Regions from separate parts of the Streptomyces sp. NPDC004788 genome, predicted to be linked through region 1. Evidence: riboswitches for the same ligand, from Rfam matches in the RefSeq annotation. Region 1 holds a riboswitch; each other region holds the start of a gene.
The links. Region 1 has a riboswitch for cobalamin ahead of cobN (cobaltochelatase subunit CobN). Riboswitches for the same ligand answer to the same signal wherever they lie in the genome.

Region 1 (6,290 bases):
GCGTCACCCTCGGCGATGACGGCATCGGGCATCGCTCTGAGACCTGCTGAACCGCCCGCGATTCCAAGGCAGGTGGCAGGAGGCAGTTACGGGACGCGAGCGAGTGGGGCTGCGCCTGCCGGCGCCGGCCCCACTCGCTGACTTGCCTTCGAAGGCCGCTTCTGAAGCGTCAGCTGAAGATGACGGAGCGGACCTTGACCCTCTCGCCCAGAACCTTGCCCGGGCTCATGACGACGGAGACGTCGCCCGTGCAGTCGAAGTCGAGGAACACCGTCGCGGTTGAGTCGGTGAGATTCTTCGGCGCGTACGCGGGGTCACTCGCAGTCGCGCCGAACAGGTTGATGCACACGCCGCTCGTGGGGTCAGTGAGGCCATGGGGCACACCCGGATACGGGCCTGTCTGGTACTCGAATTCGCCGACGGCCGCATTCGACGAAGCGGGCAGGGCGATCACCAGTGCGAGGGCACCGAGGGCAGCAGCGACGGAATGGCGAAGACGCACGAGGCAGTCCCTTCACTCGGGGCGGGGCTGGCCCCACGGCCAGCCTCTCGGCAGCAAACATGCCCCACCGGCGCAGGCCTCGGGATGTTTCGTTCCGTCGCAAAAGAGTGATCACACAGCGCACAGAAGGCGCCTCGGCGCATACCACGCCCCTTCACGCGCTCCGCCAGCCGAGTGCTGAGCTGCACCGACTCGCCCAGGCCGCTGTGCGCCACAGGTTGCGCCCAAGAGAACCCGCTCAGTGCACCGTGTCCGGCGTGAACACCGGCTGGGGCGGCGGGGTGACGGTGACGGCCATGACCGGCTTCGGCGGGCCCGTGTAGACCGGGACCTCCGGCGTCGGCGACGGACGGTCCGGAGCCGGCGGCGGGTTGGGGCCCGCGTACGGGTTCTGCGGCTCCAGCGTCTTCGTCTTCCAGGTGCCGGACGTCACCGAGCGGTACGGCTTGGGCGAGCCGCCGTCGACGCCGGGCGTGATGTGGACCCTGGGCGGGGTCGAGGTCGCGCCCGGGGTCGGCGACGCCGGGGCCTTCGACGCGGACGGCGTCGCGGACGGGGTGGCGGACGCCGTCGCCGCGGGGGTGGCGCTCCGGCTCGGAGCCGTACCGCCACCGGCTCCGCCGCCTTCGCCCGAGCAGGCCCCGAGGGCCAGCCCCAGGCCCAGCACCACGGCCGCCGTCACCGTTCCACGGGCACGCATGCCCACCACCCCACCCCTGATCACGATCCCGATCTCGACCGCACACCTGTGCGGCCGGATCGTAACCCGCTCGTCAGTCCTCGCCGCCCGCGGAATCCTCCAGATCACCCTCGGTCTCCAGGAAGACCTGACGCAGCGCCGCGAGCGTCTCCGCGTCCGGCTTCTCCCACATGCCGCGGGACTCGGCCTCCAGGAGCCGCTCGGCGATGCCGTGCAGCGCCCAGGGGTTGGCCTCCTTGAGGAAGGCCTGGTTCTCCGGGTCGAGGACGTACTCCTGCGTCAGCTTGTCGTACATCCAGTCGGCGACCACGCCGGTCGTGGCGTCGTAGCCGAAGAGGTAGTCGACCGTCGCGGCCAGCTCGAAGGCGCCCTTGTAGCCGTGGCGGCGCATCGCCTCGATCCAGCGCGGGTTGACCACGCGGGCGCGGAAGACGCGGGAGGTCTCCTCGACGAGGGTGCGGGTGCGGACGGTCTCCGGGCGGGTGGAGTCGCCGATGTACGCCTCGGGGGCCGTGCCGCGCAGCGCGCGCACGGTGGCGACCATGCCGCCGTGGTACTGGAAGTAGTCGTCGGAGTCGGCGATGTCGTGCTCGCGCGTGTCCGTGTTCTTCGCGGCGACGGCGATCCGCTTGTACGCGGTCTCCATCTCGGCGCGCGCCGGGCGCCCTTCGAGCCCGCGGCCGTACGCGTAGCCGCCCCACACCGTGTAGACCTCGGCCAGGTCGGCGTCCGTGCGCCAGTCGCGCGAGTCGATCAGCTGGAGCAGACCGGCGCCGTACGTGCCGGGCCGGGAGCCGAAGATACGGGTGGTGGCGCGGCGTTCGTCGCCGTGCTCGGCCAGGTCGGCCTGGGCGTGGGCGCGGACGAAGTTGTCCTCGGCGGACTCGTCCGCGAGGCCCGCGACCAGCCGCACGGCGTCGTCGAGGAGCCCGATGACGTGCGGGAACGCGTCGCGGAAGAAGCCGGAGATGCGCAGCGTGACGTCGATCCGCGGGCGGCCCAGCTCGGCGAGCGGGATGGCCTCCAGGCCCTTCACGCGGCGCGAGGCGTCGTCCCACACCGGGCGGACGCCGAGCAGCGCGAGGGCCTCGGCGACGTCGTCGCCGGCGGTGCGCATCGCGCTCGTCCCCCACAGGGAAAGGCCCACGGAGCTCGGCCATTCGCCGTTGTCGGTGCGGTAGCGCTCAAGGAGCGAGTCGGCGAGCGCCTGGCCGGTCTCCCAGGCGAGCCGGGAGGGCACGGCCTTGGGGTCGACGGAGTAGAAGTTGCGGCCGGTCGGCAGCACGTTGACCAGACCGCGCAGCGGCGAGCCGGACGGGCCGGCCGGCACGAAGCCGCCGTTCAGGGCGTGGACGGCGTGCGCGAGTTCGTCGGTGGTGGCGGCGAGGCGCGGCACGACCTGCTCGCAGGCGAAGCGCAGCACGGCCTCGACGTCCGGGCCGTACGGTCCGGCGACCGCCGGGACGGCGGCCACGTCCCACTCCGCCGCCTCCATCGCCTCGACCAGCTCACGGGCCTTCGCCTCGGCCTCGTCGGCCGTGGTCCGGGTGGCGGCCGACTCGTCCAGGCCGAGGGCCTCGCGCAGCCCGGGCAGCGCCTGCGTGCCGCCCCAGATCTGGCGCGCGCGGAGGATCGACAGGACCAGGTTGACCCGCGCCTCGCCGACCGGCGCGCCGCCGAGGACGTGCAGACCGTCGCGGATCTGGGCGTCCTTGACCTCGCACAGCCAGCCGTCGACGTGCAGCAGGAAGTCGTCGAAGCCGTCGTCGTCCGGCCGGTCGGCCATGCCGAGGTCGTGGTCCAGCTTGGCGGCCTGGATCAGCGTCCAGATCTGCGCCCGGATGGCCGGCAGCTTCGCCGGGTCCATGCTGCTGATCTGCGCGTACTCGTCGAGCAGCTGCTCCAGGCGGGCGATGTCGCCGTAGCTGTCGGCGCGCGCCATCGGCGGCACGAGGTGGTCGACGAGCGTGGCGTGCACCCGGCGCTTGGCCTGGGTGCCCTCGCCCGGGTCGTTGACCAGGAACGGGTAGACGAGCGGCAGGTCGCCGAGCGCCGCGTCCGGGCCGCAGGCGGCGGACAGGCCGGCGTTCTTGCCGGGCAGCCACTCCAGGTTGCCGTGCTTGCCCAGGTGCACCATGGCGTCGGCGCCGAAGCCGCCGTCCTCCGCGCGGGCCGCGATCCAGCGGTAGGCCGCCAGGTAGTGGTGCGAGGGCGGCAGGTCCGGGTCGTGGTAGATCGCGATCGGGTTCTCGCCGAAGCCGCGCGGCGGCTGGATGAGGACGAGCAGGTTCCCGCGGCGCAGGGCGGCGAGCACGATGTCGCCCTCCGGGTTCCGCGAGCGGTCCAGGAACATCTCGCCGGGCGCCGGGCCCCAGTGCTCCTCGACCTGCTCGCGCAGCTCGGCCGGCAGCCGGGCGTACCAGCGCTTGTAGTCGGCGGCCGGGATGCGGACCGGGTTGCGGGCCAGCTGCTCCTCCGTCAGCCAGTCCTGGTCGTGGCCGCCGGCCTCGATGAGGGCGTAGATCAGCTCGTCGCCGTCGCCGGAGACCAGGCCCGGGATGTCCTCGACCGGCCCGAAGTCGTACCCCTCGGCGATGAGCCGCTTGAGGAGGGACACGGCGGAGGCGGGGGTGTCCAGGCCGACGGCGTTGCCGATCCGGGAGTGCTTCGTCGGGTACGCGGAGAGGACGAGCGCCAGCTTCTTCTCGGCGTTCGGGATGTGCCGCAGCCGGGCGTGCCGGACGGCGATGCCGGCGACCCGGGCGGCGCGCTCGGCGTCCGCCACGTACGCCGGCAGGCCGTCCTCGTCGATCTCCTTGAAGGAGAACGGGACGGTGATCAGCCGGCCGTCGAACTCCGGCACGGCGACCTGGCTGGCCGCGTCCAGCGGCGACAGGCCCTCGTCGTTCTCCTCCCACGCGGCCCGCGAGCCGGTCAGGCACAGCGCCTGCAGGATCGGCACGTCGAGCGCGGCCAGCGCACCCGCGTCCCACGCCTCCTCGTCACCGCCCGCCTGCGCCTCGGCCGGCTTGGTGCCACCGGCGGCGAGGACGGTGGTGACGATCGCGTCGGCGGAGCGGAGCGTGTCGAGCAGCTCCGCCTCGGGGGCGCGCAGCGACGCCACGTACAGCGGGAGGGCCTTGGCCCCGGCGTCCTCGATGGCGTCGCAGAGGGCGCCGACGAAGGCGGTGTTCCCGCTCATGTGGTGGGCGCGGTAGTAGAGCACCGCGACGGTCGGGCCGCTGACGTCCCTGGCCGGGCGGTCGAGCGGGCCCCAGGTGGGCGCGGCGGCCGGCGGCTCGAAGCCGTGGCCGGTGAGCAGGACCGTGTCGGAGAGGAAGCGGGCGAGCTGGCCGAGGTTCGCCGGGCCGCCGTGCGCCAGATAGGCGTGCGCCTCGGTGGCCACGCCGACCGGCACCGTGGAGGAGCCCATGAGCTGTGCGTCCGGCGCCTGTTCGCCGCTCAGCACGACCACCGGCTTCCCGGCGGCGAGCACCGCGTCCAGGCCCTCCTCCCAGGAACGCACACCGCCGAGCAGGCGTACGACGACGAGCTCGGCGCCGTCGAGCAGCGCCGCGAGGTCGTCGAGCGGGAGGCGGGCGGGGTTGGCGTAACGCCACTCCACGCCTTCGTCGCCGGTGGCGGCGGTGTTCGCCGCACGGGCGCTGAGCAGGTCGGTGTCGGAGTGCGACAGCAGCAGGAGCATGGCGAGGCTCAGGCCCTTCCTCGGGGTTGTCCGCGCCCCGGGTGGTCGTATGGACGGCAGGAGTTCCTGACTCACCGGCCCACGGGATCGCCCGGGACCGGCTCACAGTGGCGGGACCGCGCCGGATTCTCACCGGGCTTCCTCCCCGGGGCCCTGGGACCCCATGCCGATCTGCATCCTAGATCGTGCGACCCGCGCCCCGGAGGCGACGGCGGGGTCGGCCGGATCACATCGGGGGAGCGGGCCGGATCGCGCTCGCGGAGTCGACCGGATCACACTCGGTGGCCGTGCGGTTCCCCGTGGGTATGCTCGCCGCCATGCCGCCCACCCCACCCCCGGCGCCCGAACGGGGCGAACCCGTCATACGGGACCGTGGCGACGCGTGCCCGGGCGCGCTCCGCCTGCATGCCGCCGCCGACGGGTTCCTGGCCCGACTCCGGCTGCCCGCCGGGCGGTTGACGCAGGCACAGGTCGTGGTCCTGGCCGACGCCGCCGAGTCGCTGGGGGACGGCAGCGTCACCGTCACCTCGCGCGGCAACCTCGAACTGCGCGGCCTCCCGGACGGCTGCGGCGCCGACCTCGCCGCCCTACTCGACCGGGCCGGTCTCCTCCCCTCCCCCACCCACGAGCGCGTCCGCAACATCCTCGCCTCGCCCGCTGCCGGCCTCGACGGACTCGGCCACGCCGACGTGCAGTTGTGGGCCCGCGAGCTGGACGCGCTGCTGTGCGCGGAGCCGCGGGCGGCGTCCCTTTCGGGCCGGTTCCTGTTCGTCCTGGACGACGGGCGGGGCGATGTGGCCGGGCTCGGCGGCGATGTGACCTTGATCGCAGGAGCGGGCGACGCGCTGCTGTGGCTGGGGTCGCGGGTGTTCCGGGTGACGGAGGGCCGGGTCGGCGCGGAGATCGACGCGGAGTCCCAGGCCGGTGCAGGCCCTGGTGTCAGCGCCACGACGGCCGCCCGGGCCGCCCACACCGACACGACGTGCCAGGCCGCCGCAGGCCCTCGCGTCAGCGCCACGACGGCCGCGCGGGCCGCCCTGGCCGCCGCCCTCGCCTTCCTCGACGCCGCCGACGCGGCCGGCAACGGCGCCTGGCGGCTGCGCGAGCTGCCCGACGGTCACGCCCCGGACTGGGCGGCCGCCCTGGCCCGCGCCGGGATCGCGGCGGAGCCCGTACTCGTACCCGTACCCGTACCGCCGATGCCGCACGCGCCGCCGCCCGCGCCCGGCCCGCTCGGGGAGCGTGCGGCACACGTCCTTGCCCCCCTGGGCCGGCTGACCGCCGCTCAGCTCCGCGCGCTGCTGCCCGCGGCCGAGGTACGGCTGACCCCGTGGCGCGGGGCGGTCGTGGTGCCGGCGGCAGAGCAACCGGACACGGCCCCC
Region 2 (6,290 bases), on a different contig from region 1:
CGACCTCCAGCCGCAGCAGGGCTTCGCCGCCCAGACCAGCGCCGCGACGGTCATCCTGGCCTCCTCCCACCTGGGCTTCTCCCTCTCGACCACGCACGCCGTCTCCGGCTCCGTCATGGGCGCGGGCCTGGGCCGCAAGGGCGGTGTCGTCCGCTGGTCGACCGCCACCCGCATGTTCGTCGCCTGGGGCCTGACCCTGCCGGCCGCCGGCCTGGTCGGCGCGGGCGCCGAGTTCGTCGCGCGTCAGGGCCAGTGGGGCGTCTACGTCGTCGCGGCCTTCCTGGTCGCCTCCTGCGTCGGCATCTGGCTCGTCTCGCGCCGCCAGGTCGTCGACCACACCAACGTCAACGACGTCGAGACCGCGACCGCCACGGCCACCGAGACCGAGACCCCGGGTGTCGTGACCACCGCCATCGCGGCCGTCACCCCGCCGCCGGCCGGCTCCGTCGCCGCCGTCGCGGACGCGGACCTGAAGGCCACCATCCCCGCCCCGAACCCCGCGGACCCGGCCGCTCCGGCCGCCCCCGCCGCCGCGGTCTGACGGATCTCACGGAACTGGAAGCACGGACATGAAGATCGACTGGGCAGCTCTCGGCTCCGTCTTCGGAGTCAGCCTCGTGGTGACCGTCGCCCTCGTGGGCTTCTTCACCCTCGGCGTCGCCGGCCTCTCCAAGCAGGAGGAGGCCGCGTCCAACGGCGGCTCGGCCCCACTGGCCCGCACCGGCGCGTACGCCTGCTTCGCGCTCTGCGCGGCGGCCGTGGCGTACGGCATCTACCTGATCGTCGCCTGACCCGCACGATCCCGGACCCACCGGCCGGGCGGTCCGCAGCACGCCTGCGGACCGCCCGGCCGCTTGTGTGTGCCGCCGTGCTCGGGTGCCGTGCTCGGGTGCCGTGTTTGTGGTGCTTCGCACAGTGACCCGACGCAGGTCAAGGGTGAGTTGACGGGTGTTCGCGGGGCGTGGTGGACTGCCGGAGCCATTACGGCGGCAAGTAGAGGAAGTCCGGTGCGATTCCGGCGCGGTCCCGCCACTGTGACCGGCCCCACGGGCCGGGAGTCAGGAACTCTCGCCGCCGGTCACGTCGATCCAGGGCGCGGACCCTGAGTGAGGACACAGCGCCATGCCCGGCCGCGGCCCGAGCCCGTCCCGCACCACAGCCGTCTTCGCATACGGAGCGGCCGCCGGCCTCGCCGTCGACCTGCTCGTCGGCGACCCCCGGCGCGCCCATCCCGTCGCCGCCTTCGGCCGCGCGGCCGCCGCCGTCGAGCAGCGCCTGCACCGCGACCACCGCGCCTGGGGCGCCCTGCACACGGCCGTCTGCGCCGGCGGCACCGTCGCACTCGGCGCCCTCGCCGCCCGCACGGTACGGGGCAGCCGGGCCGCCTCCGCCGCCCTGACCGCCGCCTCCGTGTGGGCCGTGGTCGGCGGTACGACCCTGGGTCGCGAGGCCCGCGCGATCGGCGGCGCGCTCGCCGCCGGCGACCTGGAGGTCGCCCGGGAACGGATGCCGCACCTGGTCGGCCGCGACCCGCAGGCGCTCGACGGGCCCGCGATGGCCCGCGCGGTCGTCGAGTCGGTCGCCGAGAACACCTCCGACGCCGTCGTGGGCGCCCTCTTCTGGGGCGCGGTCGCGGGCGTGCCGGGCCTGCTCGGCTTCCGCGCGGTCAACACCCTGGACGCCATGGTCGGCCACAAGTCGCCGCGCTACCGGCGCTTCGGCTGGGCCTCGGCCCGGCTCGACGACCTCGCCGGCTGGCCCGGCGCCCGGCTCACCGCCGCGCTCGCCGCCGTGGCGGGCCGCGACGCGCGGGGCGCCGTACGGGCCTGGCGGGCGGACGCGGGCAAGCACCCGAGCCCCAACGCCGGCCCGGTGGAGGCCGCCTTCGCCGGGGCGCTCGGCGTACGGCTCGGCGGCACCCTGTCGTACGGCGGCCGGGTCGAACACCGGCCGGTCCTCAACGCGGACGGGCGGCCCGTCGAGGTGGCGGACATCGAGCGGGCCGTCACGCTGTCCCGCCGGGTGACCTGGCTGACCCTGGCCGCCTGTGTCGGCGGCCGGACCATCATCAGTGCCGTACGCGGCAGGAAGCGGAGGGGCGCATGAAGGGCGGGGGGCTGCTCGTCGCCGGGACCACGTCCGACGCGGGCAAGAGCGTCGTCACGGCCGGCATCTGCCGGTGGCTGGTCCGGCAGGGCCTGAAGGTCGCGCCGTTCAAGGGACAGAACATGTCCCTGAACTCCTTCGTGACCCGGGAGGGCGCCGAGATCGGCCGTGCCCAGGCCATGCAGGCGCAGGCCGCGCGCGTCGAGCCGACGGCGCTGATGAACCCGGTGCTGCTCAAGCCCGGCAGCGACCGCTCCAGCCAGGTGATCCTCATGGGCAAACCGGTCGGCGAGCTGAGCGCCCGGGGCTACCACGGCGGCCGGCAGCAGCAGCTCTTCGAGCCGGTCCTCGGCTGCCTGGAGGAGCTGCGCGCCACGCACGACGCGGTGATCTGCGAGGGCGCGGGCAGCCCGGCCGAGATCAACCTGCGGCGCACCGACATCGTCAACATGGGCATCGCGCGGGCGGCGCGGCTCCCCGTCGTCGTGGTCGGCGACATCGACCGCGGCGGCGTCTTCGCCCAGTTCTTCGGCACGACCGCGCTCCTCGCGCCCGAGGACCAGCGGCTCGTCGCCGGCTACCTGGTGAACAAGTTCCGCGGCGACGTCACACTGCTCGAACCGGGCCTCGACATGCTGCACGGCCTCACCGGCCGCCGCACCTTCGGCGTCCTGCCGTACGCCCACGGCCTCGGCATCGACGAGGAGGACGGCCTGCGCGTCTCGCTGCGCGGCACGGTCCGCGAGTCCGTCGTCGCGCCGCCGGTCGGCGAGGACGTGCTGCGGGTCGCCGTCTGCGCCGTACCCCTCATGTCCAACTTCACCGACGTCGACGCGCTGGCCGCCGAGCCGGGCGTGGTCGTGCGCTTCGTCGACCGCCCGGAGGAGCTGGCCGACGCGGACCTGGTGGTGGTGCCGGGCACCCGCGGCACGGTCAAGGCACTGGCCTGGCTGCGCGAACGCGGCCTGGCCGACGCGCTCGCCCGGCGCGCCGCCGAGGGCCGTCCGGTCCTCGGCATCTGCGGCGGCTTCCAGGTCCTCGGCGAGCACATCGACGACGAGGTCGAGTCGAAGGCCGGCTCCGTCGAGGGGCTCGGCCTCCTGCCCGTGCGGGTCCGCTTCGCGCCCGAGAAGACGCTGGCCCGCCCGGTCGGCGAGGCCCTCGGCGAGCCCGTCGAGGGGTACGAGATCCACCACGGCGTCGCGGACGTACGGGGCGGGGAGGCGTTCCTGGACGGCTGCCGCGTCGGCGCGGTCTGGGGCACCCACTGGCACGGCTCCCTGGAGAGCGACGGCTTCCGCCGCGCCTTCCTGCGCGAGGTCGCGGCGGCGGCCGGGCGGCGCTTCGTGCCCGCGCCCGACACGTCGTTCGGCGCCCTGCGCGAGGAACAGCTGGACCGCCTCGGCGACCTGATCGAGGAGCACGCCGACACGGACGCGCTGCTCCGGCTGATCGAGAAGGGCGCGCCGGAGGGGCTGCCGTTCGTGCCGCCGGGGGCGCCGTGAGCGCCGGTCGGGCCGTACGGGTTGCGCGGAGTACGCGGATTACGCGGCGAAGCCGCGCGGGGGCCGGCACGAGGGGGATTCCCCTCGCCCACTGGGCAGGAAGCGTGCCGGGACGGCATGTTGACGACGCGTCATCGCGAACCGAAGGAGCTACCCACCGATGAGCACCCGCTATCCGTTCACCGCCGTCGTCGGCATGGACGATCTGCGGCTCGCGCTGCTGCTGAACGCCGTGAGCCCGGCGGTGGGCGGTGTCCTCGTGCGCGGCGAGAAGGGGACCGCGAAGAGCACGGCCGTACGCGCGCTGGCCGAGCTGCTGCCCGAGGTGGCGGTGGTCGCCGGGTGCCGCTTCAGCTGTGATCCGGCCGCGCCCGATCCGGGGTGCCCGGACGGGCCGCACGGGGAGGGCGCCCGGGAGGCGCGGCCCGCGCGGATGGTCGAGCTGCCCGTCGGCGCGTCCGAGGACCGGCTCGTCGGCTCGCTCGACATCGAGAAGGCGCTCGCCGAGGGCGTGAAGGCGTTCGAGCCGGGACTGCTCGCGGCGGCGCACCGGGGGATCCTGTACGTCGACGAGGTCAACCTCCTGAGCGACCACCTCATCGACCACCTCCTCGACGCCGCCGCCATGGGCTCCTCGTACGTCGAGCGCGAAGGCGTCTCCGTACGTCACGCGGCCCGCTTCCTGCTCGTCGGCACGATGAACCCCGAAGAGGGCGAGCTGCGGCCCCAGTTGCTCGACCGGTTCGGGCTGACCGTGGAGGTGGCCGCCTCCCGCGAGCCCGAGCAGCGGGTGGAGGTCGTGCGGCGCCGGCTGGCGTTCGAGGACGACCCGGCCGGGTTCGTGGCGCGCTGGGCCGGCGAGGAGGCCGCGCTGCGGGAGCGGATCGTCGCCGCGCGGGAGTTGCTGCCGCAGGTGGTGCTCGGGGACGCGGTGCTGCTGCAGATCGCCGCGACCTGCGCCGCGTTCGAGGTCGACGGCATGCGCGCCGACATCGTCATGGCCCGCACGGCGACCGCGCTCGCCGCGTGGGCGGGGCGGACGGAGGTCACCTCCGAGGACGTACGGCAGGCGGCGCTGCTCGCGCTGCCCCACCGCCGTCGGCGCAATCCGTTCGACGCGCCCGGCCTTGACGAGGACAAGCTCGACGAGACCCTTGAGCAGTTCAAGGGCGACGACGAGCCCGATGACGAGCCCGAGCCCGAGCCGGACGGTCCGGGCGACGGAGGTCCCGGCGGTGGCGGTGGCGGCGGTGGCGGTGGCGGTGGCGGTGGCGGGATTCCGCCGCAGGGGGACGCGCCCGCGCCCGAGGAGGCCCCGGCGCCCGCGCCGGAGAGCGCACCCGCGCCCCAGGGTGGCGCCGGTTCCGGTGAGCGTGCCGCCGTCAAGGCCGGCGAGCCCTTCCGTACGAAGATGCTCAGCGTGCCGGGACTCGGCGAGGGCGCGGCCGGGCGCCGTTCCCGGGCCCGTACGGAGCACGGTCGGACCACCGGCGCGACCCGCCCCAAGGGCGCGCTGACCAAGCTGCACCTGGCCGCGACCGTGCAGGCCGCCGCCCCGCACCAGAGGGCGCGCGGCCGCGACGGCCGGGGTCTGGTGGTGCGGCGGGACGATCTGCGGCAGGCGGTCCGCGAGGGCCGGGAGGGCAATCTGGTCCTGTTCGTCGTGGACGCGTCCGGGTCGATGGCGGCGCGGCAGCGGATGAGCGCGGTGAAGGGCGCGGTGCTCTCGCTGCTGCTCGACGCGTACCAGCGGCGCGACAAGGTCGGTCTGGTGACCTTCCGCGGCAGGGGCGCCGAGCTCGCCCTGCCGCCGACCTCGTCGGTGGACGCGGCCGCGGCCCGGCTCGAACAGCTTCCCACCGGGGGCCGCACCCCGCTCTCCGCCGGTCTGCTCAAGGCGCACGACGTGCTGCGCGTGGAGCGGCTGCGCGACCCCTCGCGCCGTCCGCTGCTCGTCGTCGTGACCGACGGCCGCGCCACCGGCGGCGGCGCGGACCCGGTGGGGCTCGCGGCGCGGGCCGCGCGGCTGCACGCCGCCGACGGCACGGCCGCGGTGGTCGTGGACTGCGAGTCGGGCCCGGTGCGGCTCGGTCTCGCCGGGAACCTCGCCCGTGAACTCGGCGGCACCGCCGTCACCCTGGACGAACTGCGCGCCGACTCGATCGCCGGGCTCGTCCGTACCGTCCGTCACGCACAGGACAACCACTCTGCCGCCAGGAGGGCCGCGTAATGCCTAAGGGACAGCCGACCGTCGTTCCGGACGACGGTCTCACCACCCGCCAGCGCCGCAACCGGGCACTGGTGATGGTGCACACGGGCGTCGGCAAGGGGAAGTCGACCGCCGCGTTCGGCATGGCGCTGCGCGCCTGGAACCAGGGCTGGCCGATCGGGGTGTTCCAGTTCGTCAAGTCCGCGAAGTGGCGGGTCGGCGAGGAGAACGCGCTGAAGGCGCTCGGCGAGACCGGCAAGGGCGGCACGGTCGTCTGGAACAAAATGGGCGAGGGCTGGTCCTGGATCCAGCGCGAGGTCGCCGAGGGCGAGCAGTCGCACGAGGAGAAGGCGCGGGAGGGCTGGGAGCAGGTGAAGCGCGACCTGGCCGAGGAGAAGTACCGGTTCTACGTCCTCGACGAGTTCGCGTACCTGCTGCACTGGGGCTGGATCGACACCAAGGAGGTGATC
Region 3 (6,290 bases), on a different contig from region 1:
GTCTACGGCACCGCCGCCGCGTACGGGGTCGCCAGCCCCACCCAGAAGCACTTCGGCGGCTCCGCGGCCGAGATCCCGGGCATCGGCGAGATCGGCTACATCGGCCTCACCGCCTTCGTCCTCAACGTCCTCGTCACCGTCGTCCTCACCCTGGTCCTGCGCTCCGTCGGCACCCCCGACGGCGTCGACGAGACCTCGCCGGAGGACTACACGGCCGACGCGGGCGACGCGGGCGTCGTCACCGAACTGCCGAAGGTCGGCACCGGCCACTGACCCGGCACGACACGGCTGCGCCCGCCCCCTGGATTCCGGGAGGCGGGCGCGGCCGTGTCGGGTGCAGACTGCCGGGCATGGACTTCACGATCAGGGCGGTACGGCCCGAGGAGTACGAGGAGCTCGGCGAGATCACCGGTCGGGCGTACCTCGACGACGGCTTCCTCGTCTTCGGCGACAGCGACTGGTACCTGGGCGAACTGCGGGACGTGGCCAAGCGGGCCGCGCGGTCCGACGTCCTCGTCGCCGTCGACGGGGACGGCACGGTGCTGGGCGGCGTGACCTTCGTGCCGGAGCCGGGGGCGATGGCCGACCTGGCCGGCGCGGGCGAGGCGGAGATCCGGATGCTGGCCGTCGACGGCGCGGCCCGCGGCCGGGGCGTCGGGGAGGCGCTCGTACGGGCGTGCGTGGAGCGGGCACGGGCCGCCGGCTGCGTGCGGATCGTACTGTCCACCCAGTCCACGATGCACGGCGCGCACCGCATCTACGAACGGCTCGGCTTCCACCGGACCCCGGAACGGGACTGGAACCCCATCCCCGACCAGCCCGAGTTCACACTGCTCAGCTACTCACTGGAGCTGAACGAACGCTGACGACACACAACATGTGGGGGGTGCTCCGAGGGGCGCCCCCCACATGTATGCTCGTCCTCGCTGTCGCCGCAGGGGAATCCGGTGCAAATCCGGAACTGTCCCGCAACGGTGTACCAAGTGCGTTTCCGTACGACGTGAGTCCGAGGACCTGCCGACAGCGCGCCCGGTCCGTCCGTTCCGGGTGTCACTGACGTCCGGGCCTCGCGGAGTGGGCCGGTGGACGCGGCGCCGCCGTGCGTACGGCGCCCGTTGCCGCCTCCCGTCCTGGCCCCGTGCCGAGCGAGGGAGAGCCCCCACGTGACCATCGCGCCCGCCGATCCGGCTTCGGCCGAGGCTTCCGCGGTCGAGACCGACGGCCCCGGGACCGCGCTGCTGCGGACCCTGACCGATCTCACCGCCGACCTCCCGGACACCGACCCCGGCCGGGTCGCCGCCGCCGCGCTGCGCGGCCGGCACCCCGGCTCGGACGAGGCGGAGCTGCGCGAGCTGGCCACGGAGGCCGCCGCCGGGCTGATCGCCGAGGACCCGGCGTACTCCCGGCTCGCCGCCCGGCTCCTGACGATCACGATCGCCCAGGAGGCGGCCGGCCAGGGCGCGGTGTCCTTCGCCGCCTCCGTCGCCGTCGGCCACCGCGAGGGCCTGATCGCCGACCGCACGGCCGACTTCGTCGCCCTGCACGCGGAGCGGCTCGACGCGACGATCGACGCGGCCGCCGACGACCGCTTCGGCTACTTCGGCCTGCGCACGCTCTACTCGCGCTACCTGCTGCGCCACCCGATCACCCGCAAGGTCATCGAGACCCCGCAGCACTTCATGCTGCGCGTGGCCGCCGGCCTCGCCGAGGACGACTCGGTCCGCGCGCTCGACGAGGTGACGGCGCTCTACGGCCTGATGAGCCGCCTGGACTACCTGCCGTCCTCCCCCACGCTCTTCAACTCCGGCACCCGCCACCCGCAGATGTCGTCCTGCTACCTGCTCGACTCGCCGCAGGACGAGCTGGACTCCATCTACGACCGCTACCACCAGGTCGCGCGGCTGTCGAAGCACGCGGGCGGCATCGGTCTGTCGTACTCCCGCATCCGCGCCCGCGGTTCGCTGATCCGCGGCACCAACGGGCACTCCAACGGCATCGTCCCGTTCCTGAAGACGCTGGACGCCTCCGTCGCCGCCGTGAACCAGGGCGGCCGCCGCAAGGGCGCCGCCGCGGTCTACCTGGAGACCTGGCACGCGGACATCGAGGAGTTCCTGGAGCTCCGCGACAACACCGGCGAGGACGCCCGCCGTACGCACAACCTCAACCTCGCGCACTGGATCCCGGACGAGTTCATGCGCCGGGTCAACGCGGACGCCGAGTGGTCGCTGTTCTCGCCGGCCGACGTTCCCGAGCTGGTCGACCTGTACGGCGAGGAGTTCGACGCCGCCTACCGCAAGGCCGAGGCGGCGGGCCTGGCCCGCAAGACCATGCCGGCCCGCGACCTGTACGGCCGCATGATGCGCACCCTGGCGCAGACCGGCAACGGCTGGATGACCTTCAAGGACGCCGCCAACCGGACCGCGAACCAGACCGCAGAGCCCGGCACGGTCGTCCACTCCTCCAACCTCTGCACCGAGATCATCGAGGTCACCAACGACGGCGAGACCGCCGTCTGCAACCTCGGCTCGGTCAACCTGGGCGCCTTCGTCGTCGGTTCGGACATCGACTGGGAGCGCCTCGACGCGACCGTCCGCACCGCCGTCACGTTCCTCGACCGGGTCGTCGACATCAACTTCTACCCGACCGAGCAGGCCGGCCGCTCCAACGCCAAGTGGCGTCCGGTGGGCCTGGGCGCGATGGGCCTCCAGGACGTCTTCTTCAAGCTGCGGCTGCCCTTCGACTCGGCCGAGGCGCGCGCCCTGTCCACCCGGATCGCCGAGCGGATCATGCTCGCCGCGTACGAGGCGTCCGCCGACCTCGCCGAGCGCAACGGCCCGCTGCCGGCCTGGGACAAGACCCGCACCGCGCGCGGTGTGCTGCACCCGGACCACTACGACGTCGAGCTGAACTGGCCGGAGCGCTGGGCCGCGCTGCGCGAGCGGATCGCCGCCGTCGGCATGCGCAACAGCCTGCTGCTCGCCATCGCCCCGACCGCGACGATCGCCTCGATCGCGGGCGTCTACGAGTGCATCGAGCCGCAGGTCTCCAACCTGTTCAAGCGCGAGACGCTGTCCGGCGAGTTCCTCCAGGTCAACTCGTACCTGGTGGCGGAGCTCAAGGAGCTCGGCGTGTGGGACGCGCAGACCCGTGAGGCGCTGCGCGACGCCAACGGCTCGGTGGCCGGCTTCGGCTGGGTGCCGGCCGAGGTGCGCGAGCTGTACCGCACGGCCTGGGAGATCCCGCAGCGCGGCCTGATCGACATGGCCGCCGCCCGCACCCCGTTCCTGGACCAGGCGCAGTCCCTGAACCTGTTCATGGAGACGCCGACCATCGGCAAGCTGTCGTCGATGTACGCGTACGCCTGGAAGCAGGGCCTGAAGACCACGTACTACCTGCGCTCGCGTCCGGCGACCCGGATCGCCCGCGCCGCCCAGGCCACCACGATCCCCGTCCAGCAGGCCGCGCCCGACGCGGACGCCGTCGCCTGCTCCCTGGAGAACCCCGAGTCCTGCGAGGCATGCCAGTAATGAGCACCACCCGTAAGAACAACCTGCTCGACCCGGGCTTCGAACTGACCCTGCGTCCGATGCGCTACCCGGACTTCTACGAGCGCTACCGGGACGCCATCAAGAACACCTGGACCGTGGAGGAGGTCGACCTCCACTCGGACGTCGCCGACCTCGCCAAGCTGTCCCCGGGCGAGCAGCACATGATCGGCCGTCTCGTCGCCTTCTTCGCGACCGGCGACTCGATCGTGGCCAACAACCTGGTGCTGACGCTCTACAAGCACATCAACTCCCCGGAGGCGCGCCTCTACCTGAGCCGCCAGCTCTTCGAGGAGGCCGTGCACGTCCAGTTCTATCTGACGCTGCTCGACACCTACCTGCCCGACCCGGACGACCGCGCGGCGGCCTTCGCGGCCGTCGAGAACATCCCGTCGATCCGCGAGAAGGCGCAGTTCTGCTTCAAGTGGATGGACTCGGTCGAGAAGATCGAGCGCCTGGAGACGGCCGCCGACCGGCGCCGCTTCCTGCTCAACCTGATCTGCTTCGCCGCCTGCATCGAGGGCCTGTTCTTCTACGGCGCCTTCGCCTACGTGTACTGGTTCCGCAGCCGCGGTCTGCTGCACGGCCTGGCCACCGGCACCAACTGGGTGTTCCGGGACGAGACGATGCACATGAACTTCGCCTTCGAGGTCGTGGACACCGTCCGCAAGGAGGAGCCGGAGCTCTTCGACGACGAGCTGCAGCAGCAGGTCACCGACATGCTGAAGGAGGCCGTCGAGGCGGAGCTCCAGTTCGGCCAGGACCTGTGCGGTGACGGCCTGCCGGGCATGAACACGGAGTCGATGCGCGAGTACCTCCAGTGCGTCGCCGACCAGCGCCTGACCCGCCTGGGCTTCGCCCCGGTGTTCGGCTCGGAGAACCCGTTCGCGTTCATGGAGCTCCAGGGCGTCCAGGAGCTGACGAACTTCTTCGAGCGCCGGCCGTCCGCCTACCAGGTGGCGGTCGAGGGCTCGGTCGACCTCGACGAGGACTTCTGATCGCCTCGGTTCCGGACGCGTAGGGTGCCCGGCATGGGGATCCTCCTACGCGCGCGGCTCGGCACGCGCCTCTTGGCGTGCTCCGCCGCTCTGCTCACCGTCGCCGCGGGCCTGGGAATCAGGTCCGCGGCGTCGGGCGTCGTCGCGAAGTACGCGGGCGACGCGCTCTACACGCTCCTCGTCCTGGCCCTGGTGGTGCTGGTCGCGCCGCGGGTCCGGCCGGCCGTGGCGGCCTGGGTGGCCCTCGGGTTCAGCTGGGCCGTGGAGCTGTTCCAGCTGACCGGCGTACCGGCGGAGCTGGCCGCGCGCAGCACGCTCGCGCGCCTCGTGCTCGGCACGACGTTCAACGTGCCGGACCTGTTCTGGTACGCGATCGGCGCGGCGGTCGGCTGGGCCGTCCACCGCGCCGTGGGTGCGCGCAGGGGCGAGGGTCAGTCGTTCGGGACGACCGGGTAGCGCGGCGTGCCCTCTTCCATCTGGCGCAGGGCGTCCTTGCGGTCCCGCTTCGACAGCTTGTCGATGTAGAGGAAGCCGTAGAGGTGGTCCGTCTCGTGCTGGAGGCAGCGGGCGAAGTAGCCGGTGCCGCGGACCTTGATCGGGTTGCCCTTCATGTCCTGGCCGGTGACCTCGGCGTAGTCCGGGCGGGCCAGCTCGGCGTACGCGGTCGGCACCGAGAGGCAGCCCTCGTTGGAGTCGTCGAGGTGCCGCCGGTCGGCCGGCAGATCGACGAGGACCGGGTTGATCACGTGACCGACGTGGCGCTTGCCCTCGTCGTCCATGCAGTCGTAGACGAAGACCTTCAGGTCGACGCCGATCTGGTTGGCGGCGAGGCCGACGCCCTCGGCGGTGCGCTGGCTGGCGAACATGTCGTCGATGAGCTGCGCCAGCTCGTCGTCGAAGTCGGTGACGTCCTTGCACTCCCGGTGCAGGACGGGGTTGCCCACGACCGTGATGGGGCGCGAGGTGCCGCGCTCGCGGTGGGCGGCCTCGCGGGCCTCGGTGTCCTCGGTGTCGACGATGAAGCCCTCGTCGTCCACGGCGTACACGCCCGTCTGCTCCTGCTCAGTGCCCTGCTGCGACATCTCCGCCGTACGCCCTCTTCCTCGGACCTGGAACCTGTACCGGGTACAGCCTACGGGCAGCGGTCAGCAGACTTCCTCCAGATCACGCCATTCCCGGCTGTCCGGGCTGTCCGCCACCCAGCTGTCGAGCAGCCCCCGGACCAGGCCGGCGGGGGCCGCGATGCCGCACTCCCGCTCGGGCACCCACAGCTCGCCGGGCGAGCGGTGGCCGAGCGGACCGGGGTGCCCAGGCTCGCTGTGGTCGTGCGGGTCCAGGTGCTCGCCCTCGCCCTCGGCGCTGGGCATGGTCGACTCGGAGCAGGCGCGGCAGAGCAGCCGTACGGAGGACGACCAGTCCTCGGCGGCGAAGCCCGCGTCGGCGGCGAGCTGCTCCAGGGCGTCCCGGTCGGCCTCGGTGGCGGCCTCCAGGAGCACCACCCAGGTGGGCACCGGCGACGGCGCCCACAGCTCGATCTCGTCGAAGACCGGGTACGAGGGGCCGGCGCTGGTGGTGCGCTCGCCGTTGGGCACGCCGTCGTGCAGCACGACCTCGCCCCAGCGCCGCCCGGACGACGGCAGCGGGATGGACAGGACCTCGATCCGGGCCGGGTCGAGCCGGCGGCCCCAGACAACCTCGGCCTCGCCCTCCGGGGAGAGCCGCACGGCCGCGCTGCCGAGCTCCATCC

Region 2: another riboswitch for cobalamin. It lies ahead of ACWEJX_RS05060 (cobalamin biosynthesis protein); the one in region 1 lies ahead of cobN (cobaltochelatase subunit CobN).
Region 3: another riboswitch for cobalamin. It lies ahead of ACWEJX_RS08670 (ribonucleoside-diphosphate reductase subunit alpha); the one in region 1 lies ahead of cobN (cobaltochelatase subunit CobN).

What each region holds. Positions count from the first base shown of each region.
Region 1 is NZ_JBSGBF010000015.1:86,009-92,298, forward strand. It holds gene ACWEJX_RS10090 (hypothetical protein) at 1-32, opposite strand, end outside; gene ACWEJX_RS10095 (hypothetical protein) at 170-454, opposite strand; gene ACWEJX_RS10100 (hypothetical protein) at 741-1,202, opposite strand; gene cobN (cobaltochelatase subunit CobN) at 1,276-4,908, opposite strand; cobalamin riboswitch at 4,950-5,091, opposite strand; gene ACWEJX_RS10110 (cobalamin biosynthesis protein CobG) at 5,214-6,290, shown strand, end outside.
Region 2 is NZ_JBSGBF010000006.1:12,182-18,471, forward strand. It holds gene ACWEJX_RS05050 (anion permease) at 1-541, shown strand, start outside; gene ACWEJX_RS05055 (hypothetical protein) at 570-791, shown strand; adenosylcobalamin (AdoCbl) riboswitch at 985-1,077, shown strand; gene ACWEJX_RS05060 (cobalamin biosynthesis protein) at 1,123-2,106, shown strand; gene ACWEJX_RS05065 (cobyric acid synthase) at 2,103-3,611, shown strand; gene ACWEJX_RS05070 (putative cobaltochelatase) at 3,772-5,841, shown strand; gene cobO (cob(I)yrinic acid a,c-diamide adenosyltransferase) at 5,841-6,290, shown strand, end outside.
Region 3 is NZ_JBSGBF010000012.1:102,454-108,743, reverse strand. It holds partial or broken gene ACWEJX_RS08680 (sodium:solute symporter) at 1-273, shown strand, start outside; gene ACWEJX_RS08675 (GNAT family N-acetyltransferase) at 351-866, shown strand; cobalamin riboswitch at 914-1,036, shown strand; gene ACWEJX_RS08670 (ribonucleoside-diphosphate reductase subunit alpha) at 1,164-3,527, shown strand; gene ACWEJX_RS08665 (ribonucleotide-diphosphate reductase subunit beta) at 3,518-4,543, shown strand; gene ACWEJX_RS08660 (ribosomal maturation YjgA family protein) at 4,577-4,999, shown strand; gene def (peptide deformylase) at 4,975-5,625, opposite strand; gene ACWEJX_RS08650 (tetratricopeptide repeat protein) at 5,689-6,290, opposite strand, start outside.